Linked DNA regions of Azospirillum sp. TSH100. The protein of the gene in region 2 binds, or shares a complex with, the protein of the main gene of each other region. Links are inferred from orthologs where the notes say so. Each region holds a gene or a part of one and is shown on either strand. Other genes may lie near its edges.

What was found. Proteins that work in one complex are often made in the same cells at the same time.
Region 1: the proteins of tsaD (region 2) and tsaE are in contact, whole or in part, in a crystal structure (PDB 6N9A), measured with the Thermotoga maritima proteins. The link is inferred for Azospirillum sp. TSH100 from one-to-one orthologs. Residues at the interface, in WP_004082750.1 of Thermotoga maritima: Cys10, Asp11, Arg49, His50, Leu82, Gly84, Gly135, Gly136, Glu154, Thr155, Leu156, Asp157, Asp158, Ser159, Glu162, Asp165, Lys166, Arg169, Leu170, Tyr175, Lys213, Thr214, Leu217, Tyr218, Gln221, Arg222, Asn324; in WP_004082108.1 of Thermotoga maritima: Leu37, Gly38, Lys46, Lys57, Val59, Lys60, Ser61, Thr63, Phe64, Thr65, Leu66, Met67, Val69, Pro71, Tyr82, Arg83, Leu84, Asp86, Asp88, Phe89, Asp93, Ile128, Asp130, Glu131, Arg134.
Region 3: the proteins of tsaD (region 2) and tsaB are in contact, whole or in part, in a solved structure (PDB 4WQ4), measured with the Escherichia coli proteins. The link is inferred for Azospirillum sp. TSH100 from one-to-one orthologs.

Annotation. Positions count from the first base shown.
Region 1 is NZ_CP039634.1:1,057,409-1,064,960, forward strand. Bases 2,665-5,536 are described here. They hold tsaE (tRNA (adenosine(37)-N6)-threonylcarbamoyltransferase complex ATPase subunit type 1 TsaE), read right to left. Parts: upstream 4,406-5,536; coding sequence 3,923-4,405; downstream 2,665-3,922. Other genes in these bases: E6C72_RS05085 (nucleotidyltransferase family protein), read right to left, coding at 2,665-2,893; E6C72_RS05090 (aminoglycoside phosphotransferase family protein), read right to left, coding at 2,895-3,923; E6C72_RS05100 (hypothetical protein), read right to left, coding at 4,461-4,922; E6C72_RS05105 (NAD(P)/FAD-dependent oxidoreductase), read left to right, coding at 5,199-5,536. In the rest of the region: double-strand break repair protein AddB, read right to left, coding at 1-2,080; more of E6C72_RS05085, read right to left, coding at 2,141-2,664; more of E6C72_RS05105, read left to right, coding at 5,537-6,236; E6C72_RS05110 (PAS domain-containing sensor histidine kinase), read right to left, coding at 6,259-7,552. UniProt on the Escherichia coli protein: Required for the formation of a threonylcarbamoyl group on adenosine at position 37 (t(6)A37) in tRNAs that read codons beginning with adenine.
Region 2 is NZ_CP039634.1:536,823-544,390, reverse strand. The notes cover bases 4,681-7,568. They hold tsaD (tRNA (adenosine(37)-N6)-threonylcarbamoyltransferase complex transferase subunit TsaD), read left to right. Parts: upstream 4,681-5,531; coding sequence 5,532-6,605; downstream 6,606-7,568. Other genes in these bases: E6C72_RS02595 (NAD(P)H-dependent glycerol-3-phosphate dehydrogenase), read left to right, coding at 6,662-7,568; hemC (hydroxymethylbilane synthase), read right to left, coding at 4,681-5,386. Outside these bases: E6C72_RS02625 (right-handed parallel beta-helix repeat-containing protein), read left to right, coding at 1-351; E6C72_RS02620 (heme biosynthesis protein HemY), read right to left, coding at 484-1,833; E6C72_RS32520 (mitofilin family membrane protein), read right to left, coding at 1,830-3,515; E6C72_RS02610 (uroporphyrinogen-III synthase), read right to left, coding at 3,651-4,421; more of hemC, read right to left, coding at 4,448-4,680.
Region 3 is NZ_CP039634.1:964,454-971,919, forward strand. What follows is about bases 2,017-4,802. They hold tsaB (tRNA (adenosine(37)-N6)-threonylcarbamoyltransferase complex dimerization subunit type 1 TsaB), read left to right. Parts: upstream 2,017-2,927; coding sequence 2,928-3,677; downstream 3,678-4,802. Other genes in these bases: ddpX (D-alanyl-D-alanine dipeptidase), read right to left, coding at 2,158-2,706; E6C72_RS04670 (N-acetyltransferase), read left to right, coding at 3,674-4,144; E6C72_RS04675 (sulfurtransferase TusA family protein), read right to left, coding at 4,148-4,402; E6C72_RS04680 (MucR family transcriptional regulator), read left to right, coding at 4,492-4,802. Also shown: E6C72_RS04645 (hypothetical protein), read left to right, coding at 1-112; E6C72_RS04650 (hypothetical protein), read right to left, coding at 222-752; E6C72_RS04655 (polysaccharide deacetylase family protein), read right to left, coding at 884-1,936; more of E6C72_RS04680, read left to right, coding at 4,803-4,905; E6C72_RS04685 (GNAT family N-acetyltransferase), read left to right, coding at 5,305-6,207; E6C72_RS04690 (1-acyl-sn-glycerol-3-phosphate acyltransferase), read left to right, coding at 6,215-7,081; E6C72_RS04700 (hypothetical protein), read left to right, coding at 7,421-7,466. UniProt on the Escherichia coli protein: Required for the formation of a threonylcarbamoyl group on adenosine at position 37 (t(6)A37) in tRNAs that read codons beginning with adenine.

The DNA of each region.
Region 1 (7,552 bases), 520 kb from region 2 along the record:
GCGCCCAGCCGAGCCAGCAGGCCCCGCGCTCCTCGATGACGCCGTCCAGATCCAGCGCCCTCAGCACGGTTTCCAGCCGCAGGAGCCAGCGCGACGGCACGGTTGGCGTGCCCTCCACCCGCGCGGCGCGGGTCAGCACCACTTCCGGCGCGCCGCAGGCATGGGCGAAGTCGTGGGCCGACATGCCGACCAGCCGTTCCGGGCTGGGCAGGCCGAAATCGCGCCGCATCGGCCGCGACATCCACGGATCGGCGGAGGCGGCCGGCGGCCAGGTGCCCTCGTTCAGCCCGCCCAGGATGGTCAGGTCGAGATGCTGGAGACGCGCTTCCATCGGCCCCAGGATGAACAGGCGCGGGTGCAGACCATAGCGGGGACGCACCGCCCGCGCGCTCATCAGCGCATCGAGCAGCGCCGGGTAATCCTTGGCCGGGATCGCCGGGAAGCCGTCGGCCGCGTCAAGCAGATCGTGGACGAAGCGCGCCGCCTCCTCGCCGTCGTCCTGGCGCCACAGCCGTTCCGCTCCCGTCAGCGCGTCATCGGCGGCCAGCGATTCGCAGAAGGCGACATGGGCGCGCACGAGGTCGGCCAGCGGCGTCTCGTTGTTCAGCGCCTCAAGGAAGGGAGCGGCGCGCTGTCCGATGTCGACCAGCCAGGTGCGCAGGAATTCCTGCTGCTCCTCATGGTCGAAACGGTCGGCCTGCTCCAGCGCCGCCAGCATGCCGTCGAAGCCCTCCGCCGGGCGGGGCCCGCGCAGCACGATGCGCTCCAGCGCGCGGGCGGCGGCGCGGAAATCCGCCGAGTCGCGGCCACCCGCCGCCATCGGATGCTTGGCGAGCGCCAGCAGCGCCAGCGGATGGACCCGGCTCGCCGCCAGCTCCGCCGTCAGCCGCAGATAGGTGCCGACCGCGGTGTGGGCGAGCGGCTGGCCGCCGGAGTCGTTGACCAGAATGCCCCAGCGCGCCAGCGCCATGGCGACCCGGCGTCCCAGGTTGCGGTCGGGAGTGATGAGGGCGGCGGTCTTGGTCGGCGTTTCCAGCGCATGGCGCATCAGCAAGGCGATGACCTGCGCTTCTTCCTCCGAGGTGGCGGCGTCGATGCGGGTCAGCCCGTCCAGCGCCGAAGCCTCCACCCCCGACAGCTCGCGCCAGCCCTCGGTGGTCGCCGCCGGGCGCATCGCCTCGGCGATCAGGCGGGCGCGGGCGCCGCGCGGCTCCGGCGCGTCGGTCCAGGGCTGCACCTCGGCGCGTTCGACGCCCAGAAGGCGGATCAGCTGCGACAGCCCGTGCTGCGGGTGGGATTCGTCCCCGGCGATGGCGTCCCAGATGGTGTCGTCGGCCCCGGTGTCGAGCCCGGGCAGCACCACGGCCCCCTGCGGCAGCCGGGCGATGACCGAGAGCAGTTCCGTCGTCGCCGCGATGGAGCCGGTGGAGCCGGCGGCGATCACCATGCCCGGCGGCGGGGCGGCCTGCCACAGGGCGGCCTGCGTCTCCAGCGCCAGGTTGCGGCGCTTGGCCGGGTCGGTCTCGCCGGTCGACTCGAGGATGGCGGGCCAGACCTCCGTGATGATGCGCAGGAACTTCAGTGTGACCTGCCAGTGCTCGGCGTAATCCTCCGGCACCAGCGACTCCAGCTTCTCGAAGCCGGCGCGCTCGGTCCACACCGCGTCGATCAGCCGGCCGAGGTCGGCGCCCAGCCGCACCGCCTGCGCCGTGGTCGCCGACAGCCCCTCGGCTCCCAGGATCAGCCGGGCCAGGGTCATCTGCCGGTTCAGCGGTGAGATCGCCTCCGGCAGGTCGAGCGGGACGTCGGGCAGTTCCTCCTCGGTCAGGCTGATGTCGCCGGCGTCGAGTTCGCCAAGCGGCGCCATCCGCGGCAGCAGGGTCGGCTGCCCGCCGGAGCGGCGCAGGAAAGCCGCCTGCAAGGACCGACAGGCGCGCCGCGTCGGCAGCAACACGGTGACCCCGGCCAGCGCCATCGGGTCGCCGCCGACCCGTTCCATGATCCCCGCCGCCAGCCTGTCGACGAAGGGGGCGCCCGTGGGGATGCTGTAGACTTTGGGGTGGGTCACTGTGGGGGGCATGGGCCTGCGATCAGATCCAGGGACGGGCTGCTTGCCGGCGAGTATAGGCGAACGCCGCCCTCAATGCGCCACTGCCCGCACGCCGCCAATGGCCAGCAGATCCTCGGCCTCCTTCAGTCCGGCCGGCGTGCCGATGTGGAACCACAGCCCGTCATGGGCAAGGCCGAACAGCCGGCCCGCCGCCTGGGCGCGGTCCCAGATCAGGTTGGTGGAGAAGGCGCCGTCGGGCGTGTCGGCGGCGAACAGCTCCGGCTTGACGATCTGCACCCCGGCATAGACGAAGGGCGCCAGCTCGCGCTCGCCCCGGCGGGTCAGCCCGCCCAGCGGGTCCATGTGATAGTCGCCGAGCCCGTCATAGCCGACCGACCTGGTCGTCGCCATCAGCAGCAGCAGCGCATCCATCTCCGCCGGGTTCCAGTGCGCGGCCAGCCGGCGCAGCGCCGGGATCGGCCCGTCGAGCCAGAAGATGTCGGCGTTCACCGTATAGACCGGCGCGGTGCCGAGATGGGGCAGGGCCTTCTTCACCCCGCCGCCGGTCTCCAGCAGCGTGTCCTCCGGCGATAGGGTGATCGCGGGCGCCGTCCGGTCCTTCAGATGCTCGCCGATCATGGCGCCCAGATAGTGGCTGTTGACCACCGCGCGGCCGACGCCGGACTCGGCCAGCCGGTCGAGCGCATGGTCGAGCATCGGCTTGCCCAGCACCGGGATCAGCGGCTTGGGCCTGTGGTTGGTCAGCGGGCGCATGCGCAGGCCCTGGCCGGCGGCCAGAACCATTGCAATTTGGGGCGCGGCTTCTGGAATGGTCACGGTCATCTCAGATCGTCTCCGGAACGACGAAGGCGGCACGGGTCTCGGGCGGCAGATGGCGGTCGAACCAGGCGGCAACCGGGGCCAGGGTCGGCTTCGCCAGCTGGGCCTCCAGCAGGCGCCAGACCCGCGGCAGATGGACGAGGTAGGACCGCCGCCCCTGGCTCAGCGCCAGACGGACGAAGATGGCGACGATCCGCGTGTGGCGCACCGCGCCCAGCACCGCCATGGCGCGGCGGAAGGCGGCGGCATCGCTGTCGGGGAAGGCGGCGAGATAGCGCGCGACCATCGCCTCGGCCAGAGCGGGCGCCACGTCGCGCCGGGCATCCTCCAGCAGCGACACCAGATCGTAGGCCCGCGGCCCCCAGCCGGCGTTCTGGAAGTCGATCAGCCCAGCGGCCTTCACCCCCGGCCGGTCCAGCCGCATCAGGTTGTCGACATGGTAGTCGCGCAGCAGGAGCGACGGCGCCCCGGCACAGACCGGTTCCAGCACCGTCCGCCAAGCCGTATCGAAATCGGAACGATCCTCTTCGCTCATGGGCCGTCCCAGCGCCACCGGCATATAGGCGTCGAGGAACAGCCGGGTCTGGGCGATGAACAGGTCCGCATCGTAGACGGGCAGGGCCAGCCTTTCAGCCGCTCCCGCCGGCCAGCCGCGGTGGATGGCGATCAGCGCGTCGGTCGCCATCTCATAGAGCGGCTGCGGATCGGCACCGGCGGCGAGCAGGCGGGAAAATGTTTCGCTACCGAAATCTTCCTGGATTGCCAGCCCCCGCTCGACATCCGACGCGATCACCCCGGGAACCGACAGCCCGATGGCGGCCAACTCGGCGCCGATGGCGATGAAGGGAACGAGGTCTTCGGCCGGGGCCGGCGTGTCGACCAGCATCAGCGTGCCGCCATCGGCCTTGCGCAGCCGCTCGTACCGCCGGGCGGAGGCATCGCCGGCAAGAGGCTCCCGCGCCGCATCGGACAGGCCGTTGGCGGCCAGGAAGGCGGCGATCTCGGCCTGCCGCGCAGAACTCACACCCGCCATCATAGGGTCCAGTCGGCGGTGGCCACCCGCGCCGCCAGCGCGCCATGGCCGGTCAGCGTGGCGCGGCGGGCGTCCGGGCCGTCATGCTCCATCGTCACCTCGACCCGGTCGGTCGGCAGCAGCGGACCCAGCCGGTCCGGCCATTCCACCAGCGCCACCGCCTCGGCCCGCGCGTCGTCCCAGCCCAGCTCATACACCTCGTCCGGTCCGGACAGGCGGTAGAGGTCGAAATGCCAGACCGGGCCGATGGCGGTGTCGTAGGTCTGGACCAGGGTGAAGGTGGGGGACGGCACCTCGGCGTCCTCATGGGTGACGCTGCGGATCAATGCCCGCGACAGTGCCGACTTGCCGGCGCCGAGGTCGCCGCGCAGCGCCACGAGGTCGCCCGGCCGCAGCATGGCGCCCAGCCGGCGGCCCAACGCCGCGGTGGTGCCTTCATCAGGCAACTGGATCGCGATGGTATGGAGGGGAGTGTCCGACATGGCGCGGATACTGAGCGAAGCCGACACCCGCCCGCAAGCCGGAAAGAAGGGTGGGTCAGCGGCCGATCCGCCGTCTGGGCGACATCCGCTCGCCGGGCGTCTTACCAGCCTTGCCTTCCGCCCCGGCTGCCGCATCCGGGCCATCCGTGGCGCCGGACGTCACCACCAGCCGCGGTGCCTTGTTGAAATTTAACGTGATCATCAACGTCAGCGCGCCGTTGATCAGGTAGAGCATCTTGTCCGAAGCCACCGGCAGGGGGATACGCCGGCCCATGCAATAGGCGACCAGCGCCGCCGTCACCTCGATGTCTGTCAGGACGAGCTCGCTCACCGTGCCGTCGTCGTCGGTGGCGAAAAGGCGCGTTTCGATGGAGTCATGCTCCGGGCCGGCCTTCTGGTCGAAGACGATCCTGGTCACCGTGCCGACCGGCAGCGGATCCTTGATCCGACGGCGGCGGTCCAGCACCGCCCGTGCCACCTCCTGGTCGGTGAAGACCAGACACCGAAGCTCCTTCATTCCGGGCCTCCACCCGAACGGCGCCCGTGCCGGAATGTCCGGCCATCCGCCATCATCCGCAGTTTCCACCTCGCAATCGCCGCATGCAATCAACAAATTAAAGCGAATTTATGCGAAATTGTTTTCGTGCCTTTCACCGCATCTGCGCGCGACACAGGACCGCTTTCCCCTTGCGGGGGGTTGACCCGGCCGGGAAATGCGGACAATGGAAGGACCGTCCGCCACCCCTTCCGCATCATCCTCCACCCGGCGCTCCGTCTCAAGGAATTGGCTTTCATGTCGCAGACCGCTTCCAGCAACGATGTCCTCACCACCGATGTCGTCATCGTCGGCGCCGGCCCCGTCGGGCTGTTCGCCGTGTTCGAATGCGGCATGCTGAAGATGCGCTGCCATGTGGTGGACGCGCTGGACATGGTCGGCGGCCAATGTACGGCGCTCTACCCGGAAAAGCCGATCTATGACATCCCCGCCCACCCCTCGATCGAGGCGGCCGACCTGATCGACCGGCTGGCGGAACAGGCGGCCCCCTTCTCGCCCACCTATCACCTGGGCCAGCAGGTGGAAAAGCTGACCCGCCAGGACAGCGGGCGCTGGCTGGTGGAGACCAGCATCGGCACGAAGATCGACACCCGGGCGGTTGTCATCGCCGCTGGCAGCGGCGCCTTCGGCCCCAACCGGCCGCCGCTCGACGGGCTGGAAGCGTATGACGGCAAGTCGGTCTTCTACATGGTGCGCCGCCGCCAGGACTTTGCCGGCAAGAAGGTGGTGATCGCCGGCGGCGGCGACAGCGCCGTCGACTGGGCCATTTCCCTGGCCGACGTTGCGGAGCGCGTCTATGTCGTCCACCGCCGTCCGAAGTTCCGCGCGGCCCCGGAAAGCGTCTCCCGCATGGACGCCCTGGTGCGCGAGGGGCGGATCGAGATGGTGGTGCCCTATCAGCTCTCCGGGCTGGACGGCGGGAACGGTCAGCTGAGCGCCGTGCGCGTCGCCACGCTGGACGGCGAGGAAAAGGCGCTGCCGGCCGATGCGCTGCTGGCCTTCTTCGGCCTGTCGATGAATCTCGGCCCGATCGCCGACTGGGGCCTGGATCTGGAACGCAGCCACATCGCGGTGGCCCAGCCCGGCTGCGCCACCAACGTGCCGGGGGTCTTCGCCATCGGCGACATCGCGACTTATCCCGGCAAGCTGAAGCTGATCCTCTGCGGCTTCGCCGAGGCGGCCCAGGCCGCCCATGCCATCCGCCCGCTGGTCTATCCCGGCGAGGCGCTGCATTTCGAATATTCCACCTCGAAGGGCGTGCCCGGCGCGGCGTGAGAAACCCTGGCGGCGGAGAGGGCTACCCGGCTCTCACCCCGTTCACCGGCGCGCGCACCGGCATGATGCAGCGGACATGGGCGCTGCGGTACACCCCGCCGCCGCCGATTTCGTCCAGTTCCAGCCGCCCGCCATGCAGTTCCACCACGTTGCGGGCCAGCGAGACGCCCAGTGCCGCGGCCCCCTGCGGATCGGCGTCGGGCGGGGCGGCGCCGCTGACCGACAGGGTGATGCTGCCGTTCAGCCGCTCGCCGGCAAGGCGGATGCGGCGGTCGGGCGGCGGGTTGCGGATGGCGCCCACCACCAGGGTGAACAGCGCCTGCTTCAGCCGCTTGCCATCGCCCTCCATCTCGCCCAGCGCCTCCGGCGCCACCACCTCGAGCCGCAGCCCCTCGCGCCGCGCCCATTCGCGGGTGAGGCCTGCCACCGAATCGAGCAGGTCGGGCAGGCTGACCGCGCCGCGTTCCAGCGTGGTGACGCCGGCGCCCAGGCTGGTCAGGTCGACCACGTCGTCGATCAGCTCCAGCAGGCGCTGGCCGGCCGACAGCATGCTGCGCACATACTCCATCTGCCGGGCGTTCAGCTCGCCGAAATACTGGTTCGCCAGCACCTCGGCGAAGCCGATGATGCCGTTCAGCGGCGTGCGCAGATGGTGGGAGACGTTGGCGATGAACTCGCTCTTCAACTGGTCGGCGGCTTCCAAGGCGGCGTTGGAGGCGCGCAGCGCCGTCTCCAGCCGGGCGCCGTCGGTGACGTCGAGATAGCTGTTCAGCACCGCCCCGTCGGGCAGCGGCAGGGTGGAGAACTCCACCACCGACCCGTCGCTGCGCTCGACCCGGCCGGAGCGGACGCTGCGTTCCAGCGTGGCGCCGATCAGCTCCTCCTTCACCGCCTCCCAGGTGGCGGCCTCGCCCGGCCTGTCGGCAGCCTTGTCGGTCGCCTTATCGGGCGCCGCCATCTCCAGCAGCGGGCGCATGCGTTCGATGACGTCGGCGATGTGCGGTTCGCCGTTCAGGTCGCCGTCGGCCAGATCCCAGATGCGGGAGAAGGCCGGGTTGGACAGCTTCAGCCGGCCGTCGCCGCCGAACACGGCGATGCCCTCCGCCAGATTGTCCAGCGTCTCCTGCTGCACCGCCATCAGCGTGTTGTAGGAGGATTCCAGCGCCAGCGTGTTGGTCACGTCCTCCAGGATGGTGATCAGCCCGCCCTGCGGATGCGGGGCCGCCAGATGGCGCAGCGTGGTGCCGTCCGGCAGGTGCAGCATCTCTTCCACCGGCTCGACCAGATGGGTGTAGCGGGTCAGCCGCTCGCGCTTG
Region 2 (7,568 bases):
AACAACCGGGTTGCCGACAACGTCACCGTGATGAATGACGGGAAGGACCGCTTCCTGCGGCTGGAATGGGTGCCCAGCGCCGGCCCGGCCGGGCGGATGCACGGCAACGTCGCCGACGGCAACGTGGTGGCCGGCCCGTCGCCGAAGGAACAGCTGGTCAACAGTTTGTCGGGTGGCGACTACCGCATCGACAACACCCGATTGGAGAATGCCGCTCCCGTCGCCGAGGCCGCCGGCATCGCCAGCGCCGCCAGCGCGGCCGCTCCGCCTGCCGGGGGGCGTCTGCTGGACCGTTTGGTGGCGATGAAGGAACTGCCATTGGACCGCGTCGGGCCGGAGGGGATGCGGTAGGGTAGAGGCGCCGAACAGGAAACGTCGGCTTCGGCGGACGGGAGACCGTCGGAGCCGGCAAAAACCCGAAACGAAGAAAGCGCCCTTCCCGCTGAGGAAGGGCGCTTTCTTCTTTCACCTTGCAACGATCCCTTACGCGGTCGCCGGACGGGCCAGCGCCGGGGGGATGTCGGTCGGTTCCATCAGCGGGACGGCGACCGTCGGGGTCTTCCAGTTCAGGCTGTCGAACGCGCCGCAATGGCCGCACAGCCCGCCCCAATTGTGGCTGACCGCGCCGCAGGAGCCGCAGGTCCACACAGGATCCTCCGGCGCGTTGGCGGCCTTGGCCAGCCAGTCCTTCGCCGCGGCCTCGTCATGGCGCTCGCCGCGATCCAGCTCGGCCATCAGACGGTAGGTGCGGCGGGTCGGGCCGATCTCCATGGCGCGGTTCAGGTGCTGGCGCGCCTCGCCCCACAGCTGGGCCTCGATGGCGGCCTGGGCGACGGCGAGGTGCGATTCGGCCGAATCAGGGGCCTGACGCACCAGCTTCTGGAACAGACGCACGCGGGTCAGCGCGTCGTAGCTGGAGACGATGCCGCGATAGACGTCGGCCAGCTCCGGATGCGGCGACAGGCGCCACGTCCGCTCCACCACCTTGGCGGCCGGCTTCAGCCGGTCGGCGGCGACCTGGAGACGGGCCAGCCGCACGGCGGCGGGGGCGAAGCCCGGCATGATGTCGTGCGCCGCCTGGGCGTGCGACAGGGCGGCCTCGGCACGGCCGCGGCGCTCTGCCTCGAAGCTGCGCTCCAGCAGCAGGACGGCGCGGTGGCGGCGGCCTTCCTCGGTCGGGATCGCCCCGGCCTGGATCGCCTGTTGCAGCGTGCCCTCGGCCGCAGCCCAGTCACCGGCCTGCGCCTCCAGGTCATAGAGCGTGCCGAGCAGCCAGGGGGTGTTGGGCTGGAGCCCGCGCGCCTTGCGGGCGAGGTTCAGCGCCTCCACCCGGTCGCCCGACTTGATCGCCTGGGTCAGCAAACCGCGCATGCCGAGGAAGGCGGTTTCCGGCCGCTCCAGCATGGCGGTGAAATACTGCTTCGCGGCGCGCTCGTCGCCCTGCAGCTGGGCGGCCTGGGCCGACAGCAGCATGGTCAGCGGCGGCTCGTTCAGCAGCACGTCGGCCTTGCGCGCCATCTTGCGCGCGGTCGGCGCGTCGCCGGCGGCGATGGCGACCATGCCCTGGGTCAGGGCGCGGTAGCCGCGTTCGCGGCGGCGGGCACGGCTGTGGCGGCGCAGACGCTGCGGCAGGCGGATCGTGCCGCGGAGCAGGCGGTAGCCCAGCGCCGCGATGCCCAGCGCCACCAGCGTGACCAGCAGCGCGACCCAGAAGGGCGCTTCGACGGCGTAGCCCAGCCAGTGGACGCTGACGGTGCCGGGACGGTCGGCGAGCCAGATCGCAGCGGCGATGACGACCGCGACCTTCAGAAGGAACCAGAGGGCGCGGATCATTGGGCCGTCCCCTTCCCGCCGGCGGCGGTGGTCATCAGGGCGATGGCGCGGTCGTTCAGCTGGCGCGCGGCCTGATCGGCGGCCAGACGCGCCTTGGCGTCGGCCAGCCACGGGGCCGCGGTCTGGGCGGCCGGACCCTGGAGGGTCGACAGCTCCTCCACCGCCTTGGCCAGGTTGCCGGCGTTCAGGGCGGCCTCAGCGCGGGCGACGACGGCGTCGGCGGTGGTGCCGACCACCCCGCCGCCCTCACGGCGTACGGTGACCAGGGTCGACAGCTTGCCGACCGCCGAGTCGATCCAGCTGTTGCCCTCGCCGCGCACCTCGGCCCGAACGATCTCGCCGGCCAGCGGCTGGAAGCGGTCGGTCAGCTGGGCGCGGGTCGGAATGCCCTTGGCGGCATAGGGCGCCACGGAATCGAGCGGCTGGGTCACGCCCGCGTCGGCGATGCCGAGCGCGCGGACCGCCTGAAGATCCTGCTGGAACGGCTGGCCGCCGGACAGGGCGGCGCGCAGCTGACCGGCGGCCAGCACCAGCGCCTGGGCGGCGGTGGCGGCATCCTGCCGCTCGCTGACGGCCTGGTTGACGCTGGTGACTTGCTGCTTCAGCGCATCGACCTCGCCGCGCAGCTCCTGCGCCGTCTGGGCGCTGCCGGAGGCGGCGGTGACCTTCTGCTCCAGCGCGGCGAGGCGGTCGGCCAACGCCTTCTGGGCATCTGCGGCGCCAGTGTCGGCGGCGGGGCGCTTCTCCAGCGCGTCGATCCGCTGGGTCAGAGCCGAGACGTCGACGCCGCCGCCATTGCCGGCGGCCGGACGCTGCTCCAGCTTGGCGAGGCGGTCGGTCAGCTGCTGGATCTGCGCGCGCAGGGCCGGATCGGCCGGGGCTGACGCAGTGCCGGAGGCGGCGGGCGCCGAGGTGGCGGGCCAGCCGGGCAGGGCCGGACCCCACCAGGGCTCCGACAGGGCGGCGGCGCCGACCAGCAATGCCACCACCGACAGGGCGGTGGCGAAACCGCCGCCGGAGCGGGGCTCTTCAAGGTAGGACGGAGTCGGGGCGATGGTCGGACGCACCGGCTCGGCATCGGCGCTGCGGGTATAACCCGCGCTGCCGGTGGTGCCGGAGGACGCCCAGCTGGCGGTCGAGCCGGTGGTCGTCGGCTCGTCAGCCTTGGCCTCTTCGGCCTTCTCCGCGTCGCTCTTCGGCGTGCCGGTCAGGCTGTCGGTCGCGCCGACCGGCGTGGCCGGCGGGATCAGGGCGTCGGCGGATTGCAGTTCGGTCACCGCACCGGTGGTCACGCCGGGCGCCGGGGTATCGGCACCGGGGATGGTGTCGGCCGAGGAGGCGGCCGGGATCGGTTCCACCACCGGAACCGCGTCGATGGTGATGGCCGCGGCGGCGGCGTCGGTCTGACGGTCCTCGCTGGGGGTGGCCGCGTCCAGGTCGGCGTCGTCCAGCTTGATGCGGTGCTTGGCGGCGGCGGCGCGCAGGTCGGCATGGCGGGCAAGCGGGATGGCGCCGCGCTTCTTCCAGCCCTGGACCGTCGTCACCGGAGTGTCCAGCTTGTGGGCCATCGGGCGGATGCCGCCGAAACGTTCGACGATGCGGTCGACCGCCGCATTGCCGGTGCTGGCGCCGTCGCCGTCACGGTCGGTGCCGGGGCGTTCGGAGCCTGGACGAGAGGTCATGGGCTGTACCTTCGGTTCGCTGTTGTTCGTTGTAACGTCACAGCCCCCTGACCGGTCCCCCTCGTCCCCCGTACGGCTGCCAGACCCATCCGGAAGCACCGGAGGCGTAAGCCGTACGGCCGGACCGCACCGGAGTTACCCGGCGACCGGCAACAGATCGAGCAGGGAATCCTGCTCCGGCCGAGCCGCCACCCGTACGCTTCGCCACGGCATCGCTCCCTTTTCGCCGTACGCACGGGCAGCCTCCGCGACCGCGGGGCTGAGGCAGAACGCATCGACCGTACGACAACAGTCGACCAGTTCCGACTCGGCCAGCAGCCTAACAAAGGATGCGGCGGTACGGGGAGAGAAAAACAGCACGCCGTCGAGTGCGGACGTACGCAAAAATGTCGCGGTATCCTCCGAGAGGGTTAGTGCGGGTACGGCATCGTACATAACGCTGCGCCGAAGGGTGAAGCCTGCCGCCTCCAGCAGGCCGGCAAGGTCGCCCGCCACCTTGCTTCCCGCCACATGCAGGAGTGTACCGGCGGACGGATTGCGCATGGCCCGGACGCGCTCCGCCAGCGCGTACACGTCGCCCGACGCGCTGTCGACGTCGGCGAAGCCGGCCGCCCGTGCCGCCCGCGCCGTGGCGTCTCCAACGGCGTGCACCGGACGGTCGCGCCGGCTCGTACGTTTGGTGTAGGCCCGTACGCCGTTTGCGCTGGTGAACAGCAGCGCTTGTACGTCCGACAGGTCGGGTTCCGGCCCGTCGAGCCAGACCATCGACAGCATCGGTTCCACCGCCGCCTCGAATCCGAGCGCCTCCAGCCGGCGGACCAAAGGCTCGGCATCCTCCGCCGGGCGGGTCACCAGCAGGCGCGTACAGGGGGGATGCGACGATGGTTCGGGCTGCTTTTCCGTCATGCGGAAAACCTGACCGGAGGGGGGGATCAGTGCGGTGCGGCGACGAAGAAATCGGGCGGCAGCTGCGCCCGGATCTCGGCCCCGGCGTCGGCGCCCAGCGACTCGGCGTCGGACGCCTTGCCCCGGCGTTCCGCCCGGAAGATGATGCGGCCGTCGGTCGACAGCACCTTGGCCCGCAGATGCAGGTCGTCGCCGTCCAGCACAGCCAGCGCCGCGATCGGCGTCCGGCAGGAGCCGTCGAGGGCGGCGAGCAGCGCGCGCTCCGCCGTGACGCGGACCATGGTCTCGGCACAGTTCAGCGGGGCCAGCAGGGCGCGGGTGTCGTCGTCGTCGCTGCGGATCTCGATGCCGATGGCGCCCTGGGCGACTGCCGGCAGCATGGTTTCCGGTTCCAGCACCGCGGTGATGCGCTCGGTCAGGCCGAGGCGGCGCAGGCCGGCCAGGGCCAGCAGGGTGGCGTCCACCTCGCCGGCGTCCAGCTTGGACAGACGGGTCTGCACGTTGCCGCGCAGCGGAAAGATCGTCAGGTCGGGGCGCAGCTCCAGCACCTGGGCCTGACGGCGCAGGCCGGCTGTGCCGACCACGGCGCCGGCCGGCAGATCGGCCAGCCCGCCGCCGGAGCGGGAGAAGAAGGCGTCGCGCGGATCCTCGCGCGGCAGCAGGGTGGCGATCTCCAGCCCGTCGGGAAGCTGGGTCGGCACGTCCTTCATCGAATGGACGGCAAGGTCGGCGCGGCCGTCGAACAGCGCCTCCTCCAGTTCCTTGGTGAACAGGCCCTTGCCGCCGGCCTCCGCCAGGGTACGGTCGAGGATGCGGTCGCCGGTGGTCTTGAAGACGACGATCTCGATGGCGCCGGGCGCGGCGAGATGCGGATGGGCGGCGATCAGGCGGTCGCGGGTTTCATGGGCCTGCGCCAGCGCCAGCGGGCTGCCGCGCGTCCCGATACGGAGCGGGTGGGTCGTCATAAGCCCGAGTTCTAGGGGATCCGCGCAGCTTTGCAAGGATTCGTCTGCCCTTCATACGTAAGATTGAGGCGGATCAAATTTGACGCGCGCGCGTGTCCGCAACTCCATCCTGTACCCGGACGGCCAAGGCGGCTAGTTTGGCGCCATGATCGTTCTTGGAATCGAAACGAGCTGCGACGAGACGGCCGCCGCAATCGTCACCGACGCGCGCGAGATCCGCGCCGACGTGGTGCTGTCGCAGCTGGACGACCACACGCCCTACGGCGGCGTCGTCCCGGAAATCGCCGCCCGCGCCCATCTGGAACATCTCGACGGCCTGATCCGCCGCGCCATGGCGGAGGCCGGGATCGGCTTCGGCGATCTGGACGCGGTGGCTGCCACCGGCGGGCCGGGGCTGATCGGCGGCGTCATCGTCGGCGTCATGACCGCCAAGGCCATCGCCGCGGCGCGCGGGCTGCCCTTCGTCGCCGTCAACCATCTGGAAGGCCACGCGCTGACCGCCCGGCTGACCGACAACGTCGCCTTTCCCTATCTGCTGCTGCTGGTGTCGGGCGGCCATTGCCAGTTGCTGGCGGTGGAGGGGGTCGGGCGGTACCGCCGGCTCGGCACCACCATCGACGATGCGGTGGGCGAGGCGTTCGACAAGACCGCCAAGCTGCTCGGGCTGGGCTATCCCGGCGGGCCGCTGGTGGAGAAGGCGGCGGCGCGCGCCACCAACCCGGCGCGCTTCGAGCTGCCGCGGCCGATGCTGGGGCGTCCGGGCTGCGATTTCTCCTTCTCCGGGCTGAAGACCGCGGTGCGGCGGCATGTCGAGGAGCTGGGCGGCGTCCTGTCGGAGGCGGATCGCGACGACCTCGCCGCCGCTTTTCAGGCGACAGTGGCGGAGGTGCTGGCCGACCGCTGCGCCCGCGCCATCCGCCGCTTCAAGGAAGACCATCCGCAGGGTGGCGCCCTGGTGGTCGCCGGCGGTGTCGCCGCCAACAAGGCCATCCGCAGCCGGCTGGCGACCCTGGCGGAGAAGCAGCGCATGCCCTTCGTCGCGCCGCCGCTGCGCCTGTGCACCGACAATGCGGCGATGATCGCCTGGGCCGGCATCGAACGCTTCCGGCTGGGCGAGAGCGATCCGCTGAACTTCGCGCCGCGTCCGCGCTGGCCACTGGACCCGAACGCGGCGCCGGTGATCGGGCGCGCGGGGGTGGGTGCGGGGGTGAAGGCGTGAAAATCTCCCTCTCCCGGGGCGGGAGAGGGCTTTGACCGGAACGGATACGTGGTGAGATGAAGACGATGCCCCCCTCCCCCCTCAACCGCATCGGCGTCGTCGGTGGCGGCGCCTGGGGAACGGCGCTGGCCTTGGCGGCGTTGCGGGCCGGGCGGGAGACGTTGCTGTGGGCGCGCGAGCCGGCGGTGGTGGAGGCGATGAGCATCCGCCGAGAGAACCGCGACTACCTGCCCGGCGTGCCGCTGCCCGATGCGCTGCGGGTCACCGGCGACCTGGCTGATCTCGGCGAGTGCGATGCCGTGCTGCTGGTGTCGCCGGCCCAGCATGCGCGCAGCGTCACCGCGCGGATGGCGCCGCTGCTGACGCCGGGGACTCCGGTCGTCGTCTGCGCCAAGGGAATCGAGCTGGACAGCCACGCGTTGATGAGCGAGGCGGTCGCAGCGTCGCTGCCGGCCGGCAATCCGGTGGCGATCCTGTCCGGCCCGACCTTCGCGGCTGAGGTGGCGCGCGGACTGCCGACGGCGGTGACGCTGGCTTGTGCCGACCATCATCTCGGTACGGCGCTGGTGGCGGCGCTGGGCAGCCGCACCTTCCGCCCTTATCGCTCGGACGATGTCGTCGGCTCGCAGATCGGCGGGGCGGTGAAGAATGTGCTGGCGATCGCCTGCGGCGTGGTCGAGGGCCGGCGGCTGGGCGACAATGCGCGCGCCGCGCTGATCACCCGCGGGCTGGCGGAGATCACCCGGCTGGCGCTGGCGCTGGGCGGCCGGGCGGAGACGCTGATGGGGCTGTCGGGGCTTGGCGATCTGACGCTGACCTGCTCCAGCCTGCAATCGCGCAACATGTCGCTGGGCGCGGCCCTGGGCGAAGGGAAGGCGCTGGCCGAGATCCTGGCGGTGCGCCGGTCGGTGGCGGAGGGCGTCTATACCGCCGCCGCGGTGGTTGGGCTGGCGGCCAAGCTGG
Region 3 (7,466 bases), 430 kb from region 2 along the record:
GGCGCGCTTCATCAGCCTCGCCTCCCTCGCCGCCGAAGAGGCCGCCGTCGCCCACGACCCGCAGGCGGTCCGGCTGAAGGCGTTGATGGCCACCGGCGCCGGCCACTGCTGACCGGCAGTCCTTACCGGCCATTCCCAGGATAGAGCAGCCATCGGCGGAGTGGTGTCGGCGCACCGGTCATGAACTGGTCATGACAGGCGGAGTCGGATGGTCCTCCTCCTTACAGTATCTCGGCATTGCGGATGGCGTCGTCGATCCGGCCCAGCATCTCGGCGCAGGATTCGTCGCCATCCATCAGGTCGGGCAGCGCGAAACTGAACATGGCCACCGCGGCGACCGATCCCGCCGCATCGGCCCGCTCCGCCCCGACCAGCCACAAATAATGGGTCTCAGCCCGGCCATCCTCTTCCGTCCGCATCATCGCCTGGGCGATCACGGCTCCGTCCGCCCGGCTTTCCACCATCCGGTCGCCCGCCCGCTGGTCCTGTGGCCTGACGAAGCGCAGGGCCATTTCCTGCAAGGTGGCGGCGGTTCCGCCGGAGTCCGGCCGCGGCGTCACCCGGTCGGTCACCAGCCGCAGCACGCCGGCGGCCGGCGGCGGCGGCCGGAAGGTGCTGACCGCTTGGCCTTCATGCTCTTCCACGTCGACCGCCCAGCCGGCCGGCAGCCGGAACCGCACCGTATCGGCCCAGCCGATGTCGGAGCCCTGCGTGTTGCCCTGTGCGTTGGGTGAATAGGTATCGTCGGCCATCGCCCGCTCCCGAAAATCGCCGCGTGCCTCGCTATGGCACACCGGGGCCGGCACCATAGGCGGCACCCGTCCTGCCGCCAATACCCGATTGAACCGGTCGGGAACGTCCCCGGAACCGATGCAGGAACCGCTTATTCCGGAATCAGGAACTGTACACCCAGCCAACGCCAACGGCCCTCGGCAGCCGGGAGGGTGCAGTTGACGCGGGCACGGCCTGGCGGGAAGGGATCGCGGATGCGGACCTCCACCCGGTCCTCGGCGATGCGTTCCAGCGCAGTGCGGCCCTGGCCGGTGGCGAAACAGGCCAGCTTGGAGCTGTCGCCCACGCCATCGGCAATCGTGAAGCCCAGCGGTGGCGGATTGACGGTGACCAGCGGATCGTCGGGCGTCAGGTCCGACACCGGCAGCGGCAGCGCGTTGGCCGCCAGCTCGAACCGGTCGGCGCTGCCATAGGTTTCGTTCATGACGAAGCGCGGCAGGCTCCAGGGATCGGCCTGTGGGTGCAGGACGCCGGACTGCTGGCCGAAGGCGGCGGTGAAGCCTTGGTCGATCACCAGCTGCCGCACGGCCAGTGAATATTCACCTTGCGGGTAGGCGATGACCGCCGGGCGGCGTCCCAGTTCCGCCTGGAAGCGGTCTGACATCCGGCGCAGGTCGGCGGCCAACTGATCGGGGCTGCGCGCCAGCATCGACTGGGTGGAGGTGCCGAGCGCCCCGATGGTGACGCCGGCTGCCGCCAGCTGGCGTATTTCGCCCCAGGTCATGTGGGCGGGGGAGCCGCGATCCACCGGATCGGTGGCGACGAACAGGGTGAAGGGGAGGTTGGCCGCCTTCAGCCGCGGCCAGGCCTCGGTAAAGGCGGAGCGGCTGGCCTCGTCGATGGTGATCGCCACCGTGCGGTCGGGCAGCGGCTTGCCGGTGCGCAGGGCGTCGAGAATTTTCGGCAGAGGCAGGACGTTGTAATCCCCATCGGTCAGCTCGTCCAAATGGGCCTCGAACTGATCGATGCGGATGCTGATCGAAGGATTCTGGTCCTCGCCGAAGCGGTCATAGGCGAACACCACCGCGCTGGCGCCCGGCTGAGAGGCGGCTTCGGCGGCGGCGGGCCGGGACACCGGCACGAACACGGTCCAGACGGACAGTGCTGCGGCGGCGAGTACCGTGACGGCACGACGGAACGGCATGGCGCCCTTGCGGAAAAGGCTGATCGGGGCGACCTCCGCCCCAACGCAAATGGTGTGCCATAGTCTCCGTCCTGCGAACAAGCGCCGTCCGCCGCTTTCCTGCGGAGGGCAGCGATGCGGTGCGCGCGTGCAACAATGGACCGGCGCCGACAAGGCACAAGTCCAGATAGCGGGACGGGCACCATCCGCCGGAGGCCGGTCCTGCCCCTGGATAATCTGTTTTACATCAGCCGTCCGCCGGCCGCCGCGTCGGTCAGCAGCGGATAGCGCTCGGCGTTCGGCAGCTGATAGTGCCACCATTCCGACGGGTAATGCTCCCACCCGGCGCCGACCATCACGCCCAGCAGCAGGGCGCGGTTGCGCTGCTGTTCGGTGGTCAGGTCGCTGCGGCCATGGTGCGACCGCTCGGTCATCGCGTCGAACCCGGTGCCCATGTCAAGTGGCGTGCCCGTGCCGTCCACCAGCGTCAGGTCGATCGCCACACCGCGGGTGTGGTTGGAACCCAGGCGCGGGTCGGCGATGTAGGTGGGATCGGAAAATGCGTGCCAAAGCCTCCATTGCGCCTCAGCCGGGCGGAAGGCATCGTACACCCGCAGCCGGCAGCCGATGCCGCGGGCCAACCGGATGGCGTCGCCGAGCCGGCGGGCCGCATCCGGGTGCAGCAGGCACACCGCCGAGCGGTAGATCGGCGTGCCCGACAGATTGTCGGCGGTGGCGTAGAGAAGCTCCAGATCGATGTCGAAGGCCGGAGGCGTGATCTCGGTCAGCATGGAAAGGACAACCGTCGGCGTGTGGGGAAGACGAACGTCCTCTAGCATGGCCGCAACGCCATCTGCCATGGTCGCGGATTTGAGGAATGCTGATCTGCCATTTCCGTGGGGGCGGCTGCCCCCACCAGGACGATTCCGGCCGGGGTGGCGATCCATGACGGCCGGGTGTGCGTATCATGAAACGTCCGCCTGCGTGACGCAGCGGTAAGGAAGGTGTGGTGATGAAGGTTCTGGGTCTGGATACGGCCACATCCGGCTGTTCGGCCGCCTTGTGGGATGGCACGGCCGGTCAGGATGCCGGCCGGGATGCCAATTGGGAGAAGGGTGCGCGCGTGACCGTCCGGCGCAGCCCGCCGATGGCACGCGGGCAGGCCGAGGTGCTCGTGCCGCTGGCGCAGGAGGTGCTGGCCGAGGCCGGCGCCGGTTTCGCCGACCTTGACCGCATCGCCGTCACCGTCGGGCCCGGCGCCTTCACCGGGTTGCGCATCGCGCTGGCCGCCGCTCGCGGTATCGCCGTCGCCCAGGACCTGCCGGTGATCGGCATCACCAGCTTCGACGCCATCGCCCACGGTGTGCCCGAGGCCGAGCGTGACGGCCGCTTCCTGCTGGTTGCCGTCGACAGCCGGCGTACCGAGCCCTTCCTTCAACTCTACGACGCGGATCTTGTCTCCGTCGGCGAACCGGCGATGCCCGATCCGGCGGCGATCCCCGGCTGGCTCGACGGACTGTATCCCTCCGGACCGCTGCTCGTCGCCGGCGATGCGGCGGCGGCATTGGTCCCGTTGCTGTCCGGACGCGCCGATCTGGCCGTGGCGTCCGGTGACGGGCTGCCCGACGCCGCCGTGGTGGCGGCACTGGGCGCCGTCCGGCCTGCTGGCCTGCCGGCCGAACCCCTCTATCTCCGCCCGCCAGACGTCACCCTGCCGAAAAGCGCGGGAGCCAAGCCGCTACCGGGGGGAGCCGCGGCATGACTGTTGCCGCCATCCGTCTCCATCCCGCCGGTCCGTTGGAGGCCGGCGTGGTCGCGGCGCTGCAGCAGGCCTGCTTTCCCGACGATCCGTGGGACGAGGCGTCGGTCGCCACCCTGATGACCCCGCCGGCCGGCTTTGCGGTCATCGCGCTCGATGATCAGGACCAGCCGGTCGGCTTCGTGATGGCCCGCGTCGCGGCGGAGGACGCGGAAATCCTCGCCATCGGGGTGCTGCCGCAGGCCCGCCGCGGCGGGATCGGCCGTCTGCTGGTGGAGGCAGCAGTCGCCGGATCGAACGACCTGGGCGCGACTGCATTGTTTCTTGAAGTCGCCGAGGATAACCCGGCGGCATGGAGTCTATACAAGGCCAGTGGCTTTTTTTCCGTCGGTCGCCGCCCCGGATACTACAAACGACCGGACGGACGGGTCGCGGCGCTTGTTCTGCGCCGCAATCTTGACGAGGCATAGGGGTTAATTTTTCAGCACGATCAGACGGTGGACTCCAGTCGGCTCCTCCATTCGTTCGGGGTGGACAGACAGAATGCTGTGACCCAACTCGATCAAGGATCGTGGAACGTTTTCCAAGGGTTCACCGGCATTCAGCCGGACTTCGAGGGTCTGCCCGGCGTCCATCCGCTCCACCATCAACTTGGTCTTGACGAAGGTTAACGGACAAACCTGCGAGGTGATGTCGAGAAACAAGTCTGCGGAGATTTTTTCGGTCACCGATTCCTCTTTGCTCCAAAGGATGGATATTGCACGATGCAGAAAACCTCTTTATATGGTGAGGTACGAATGCCGCGGAGCAAGCTTACATGAGCAACGGGTCCCCTTCCAACGCGCTGTTGTCTCTGACCACGGAGATCGTGGCGGCGCATGTCTCCAACAATACAGTCGCACTGACCGATCTTCCGACCCTGATCGAGCAGGTCTACAAGTCGCTGGCCAACGTCGGCACCGAACCGGTGGTGGCGGAGGAGCGGCCGCAGCCTGCGGTGCCGATCAAGAAGTCTGTCACACCGGACTATATTGTGTGCCTGGAAGACGGCAAGAAGCTGAAGATGCTGAAGCGCCATCTCAAGACGGCGTACAATATGACTCCAGAAGAATACCGCGACCGCTGGGGCCTGCCGACCGACTACCCGATGGTCGCGCCGAACTATGCCCGCCAGCGCAGCTCGCTGGCCAAGCAGATCGGCCTGGGCACCCGCGCCCGCCGCGGCGCCTGAGGAATGGGGTTCCCGCAGGGCGGATTGGTGCCGTGACGGTGCCGCCGCCCGTTCCCGCGTTTTTCCTCTGCCGGCCCGTGTTCGTCGTGCCCTGCTTTCACCGTGGGTATCCAGCCACCAGGGTCATACGGATGCCGCCACACTCTCCGGCGCTCCGAAATCCGGAAATCAAAACTCGCGCATGCCGATCTGCTGCCGGCCCTACCGTCCGCTGACCGCACCTCGCGATGTCGGCTACGATGTCGGTTGACCGGCAACCGGCGGATCGTGTTATGCCTTGTGGTGCGCGCGACTCTGTCGTCCCGACCCGGCCGCCGGACTTGGCCGCCGTGACCCGGCGGTGGCAGGTGGGCGTGGCGCCCATACCATCGTCCCGAACCATCGCAGCGGACCGTCGACATGGCTGATGCAAGCTTGGACCAGCCGGGCCTGACCCGGACGAGCCCGGAGCGGCGCGAGGCGTCCGCACCCGATGCACCCGATGTGATTGGGTCCGGTGGCGAAAGGCTGGCGGACGGCATTCGCCTGGGCACGCTGGAGGTGCGGCTGGCCCGCTCCGCCGAGGAGATCGACTGGGCGCAGGCCCTGCGCTACCGCGTCTTCTATGAAGAGATGGCGGCGGTCCCTTCTCCGGCGATGCAGGCCCAGGGCCGCGATTTCGACGATTACGACGGCGTCGCCGACCATCTGCTGGTCATCGACCATGCCCGAGGCAACGGTCCCGACATGGTGGTCGGAACCTACCGCCTGATCCGCCGTCCTGCCGCCGAGAAGGTTGGCCGCTTCTATTCCAGCGACGAATACGACATCAGCCGCCTCGCCAGCTATCCCGGCGAGGTGCTGGAGCTGGGGCGGTCCTGCGTCGATGCCGGCTATCGGTCGCGCGGCAGCATGCAGCTGCTGTGGCAGGGCATCGCCGCCTATGTGTTCCAGCACGACATCGCCCTCATGTTCGGCTGTGCCAGCCTGCCCGGCACCGACCCGGATGCGCTGGCCGAGCCGCTGTCCTACCTCTACCACCACCATCTGGCCCCAACGGATCTGCGGGCGACGGCGCTGCCGGAACGCTTCGTCTCGCTGGACCGGATGCCGAAGGACCAGATCGATCCGCGGCGGGCGCTGAACATTCTTCCGCCGCTGATCAAGGGCTATCTGCGGCTGGGTGGTTTCATCGGCGACGGTGCCGTGATCGATCACCAGTTCAACACCACCGACGTCTGCATCGTGGTGAAGACCGATCTGATCACCGACAAATACGCCAAGCATTACGAACGTCGCAGCCGCGACAGCCAAGCCGGCTGAGACGGTCATGACCCGCACCGCCCGCGCCCTGGGCTCCTCCGGCCGCGGCGCCCTGCGCCTGACGCTCTATCTGCTGTGGACGCTGCTGCTGATCCCGCTGCAGGCCCTTGCGGTGGCCCGTGGCTGGCGGCTGCGCAGCACCCTGCCAGCGTTCTATCACCGGGTCTGCGCCCGTTTGATCGGGCTTGATGTGGTCGTGCGTGGCCAGCGGGTGGCCGACGGGCCGGTGCTGTTCGTCTCCAACCACTCCTCATACATGGACATCACGGTGCTGGGCTCGCGGATCCCCGGCTCGTTCATCGCCAAGTCGGAGGTCGGGTCCTGGCCCTTTTTCGGCCTGCTGGCCCGGCTTCAGCGTACGGTGTTCGTGGAGCGCAAGGCCCGCACTTCGGTCGACAAGCAGCGCGACGACATTGGCAGCCGTCTGGACTCCGGCGACAGCCTGATCCTGTTTCCGGAGGGGACATCCAGCGACGGCAACCGTACCCTGCCCTTCAAGACCGCCCTGTTCGCCGTCGCCGCGCGCCGCATCGACGGCCGCCCGCTGACGGTCCAGCCGGTCAGCGTCGCCGCCACGCGGCTGGACGGCATCCCGATGGGCTTCGCCTTCCGTCCCTTCTATGCCTGGTACGGCGACATGGATCTGGCGCCGCACCTGTGGCAGGCCTTCCGCCTGGGCGGCATGACGGTGGAGGTCGAGTTCCATCCCCCGGTGACCATCGACGGTTTCAGCAGTCGTAAGGCCTTGGCCGAGCATTGTCAGCGCGTGATCGCTGACGGCGTCGCCCGTGCAATTTCCGGCCGTCCCGCCGCTCCCGTCACGGTGCCGGAGGCCACATCGCCGGCCACCGTTCCCACCACTGCGAGTGCTTGATTCCGCTCTTGTATCCGCTGCGGCAGTCGCCTATAAACAGCGGGCGCGCGGGTGTAGCTCAATGGTAGAGCAGAAGCTTCCCAAGCTTACGACGAGGGTTCGATTCCCTTCACCCGCTCCAAACGCCATGTAGTTGCATGGCATCCGGCTTCTCGCCGAGGACCTCCCAAGAAAATCCGAAATTTGAAGGACGGGCGTTCGTGCCGATGGGCACGGCCGGCGGGTTCCAATGGCCGCTCTCTTTTGCGTTGACGGTTCGCCGATGGCGCAATTGCTTGAGAAGCCCTGATCTCTGAAGCTTGGCGGCATTGTCCGTCATCCAGAGGGAGGGAACCGCCCATGCCGCCGATCGAAAGAGCCCGCAGACTGAGCCGGTCCCTTCAGG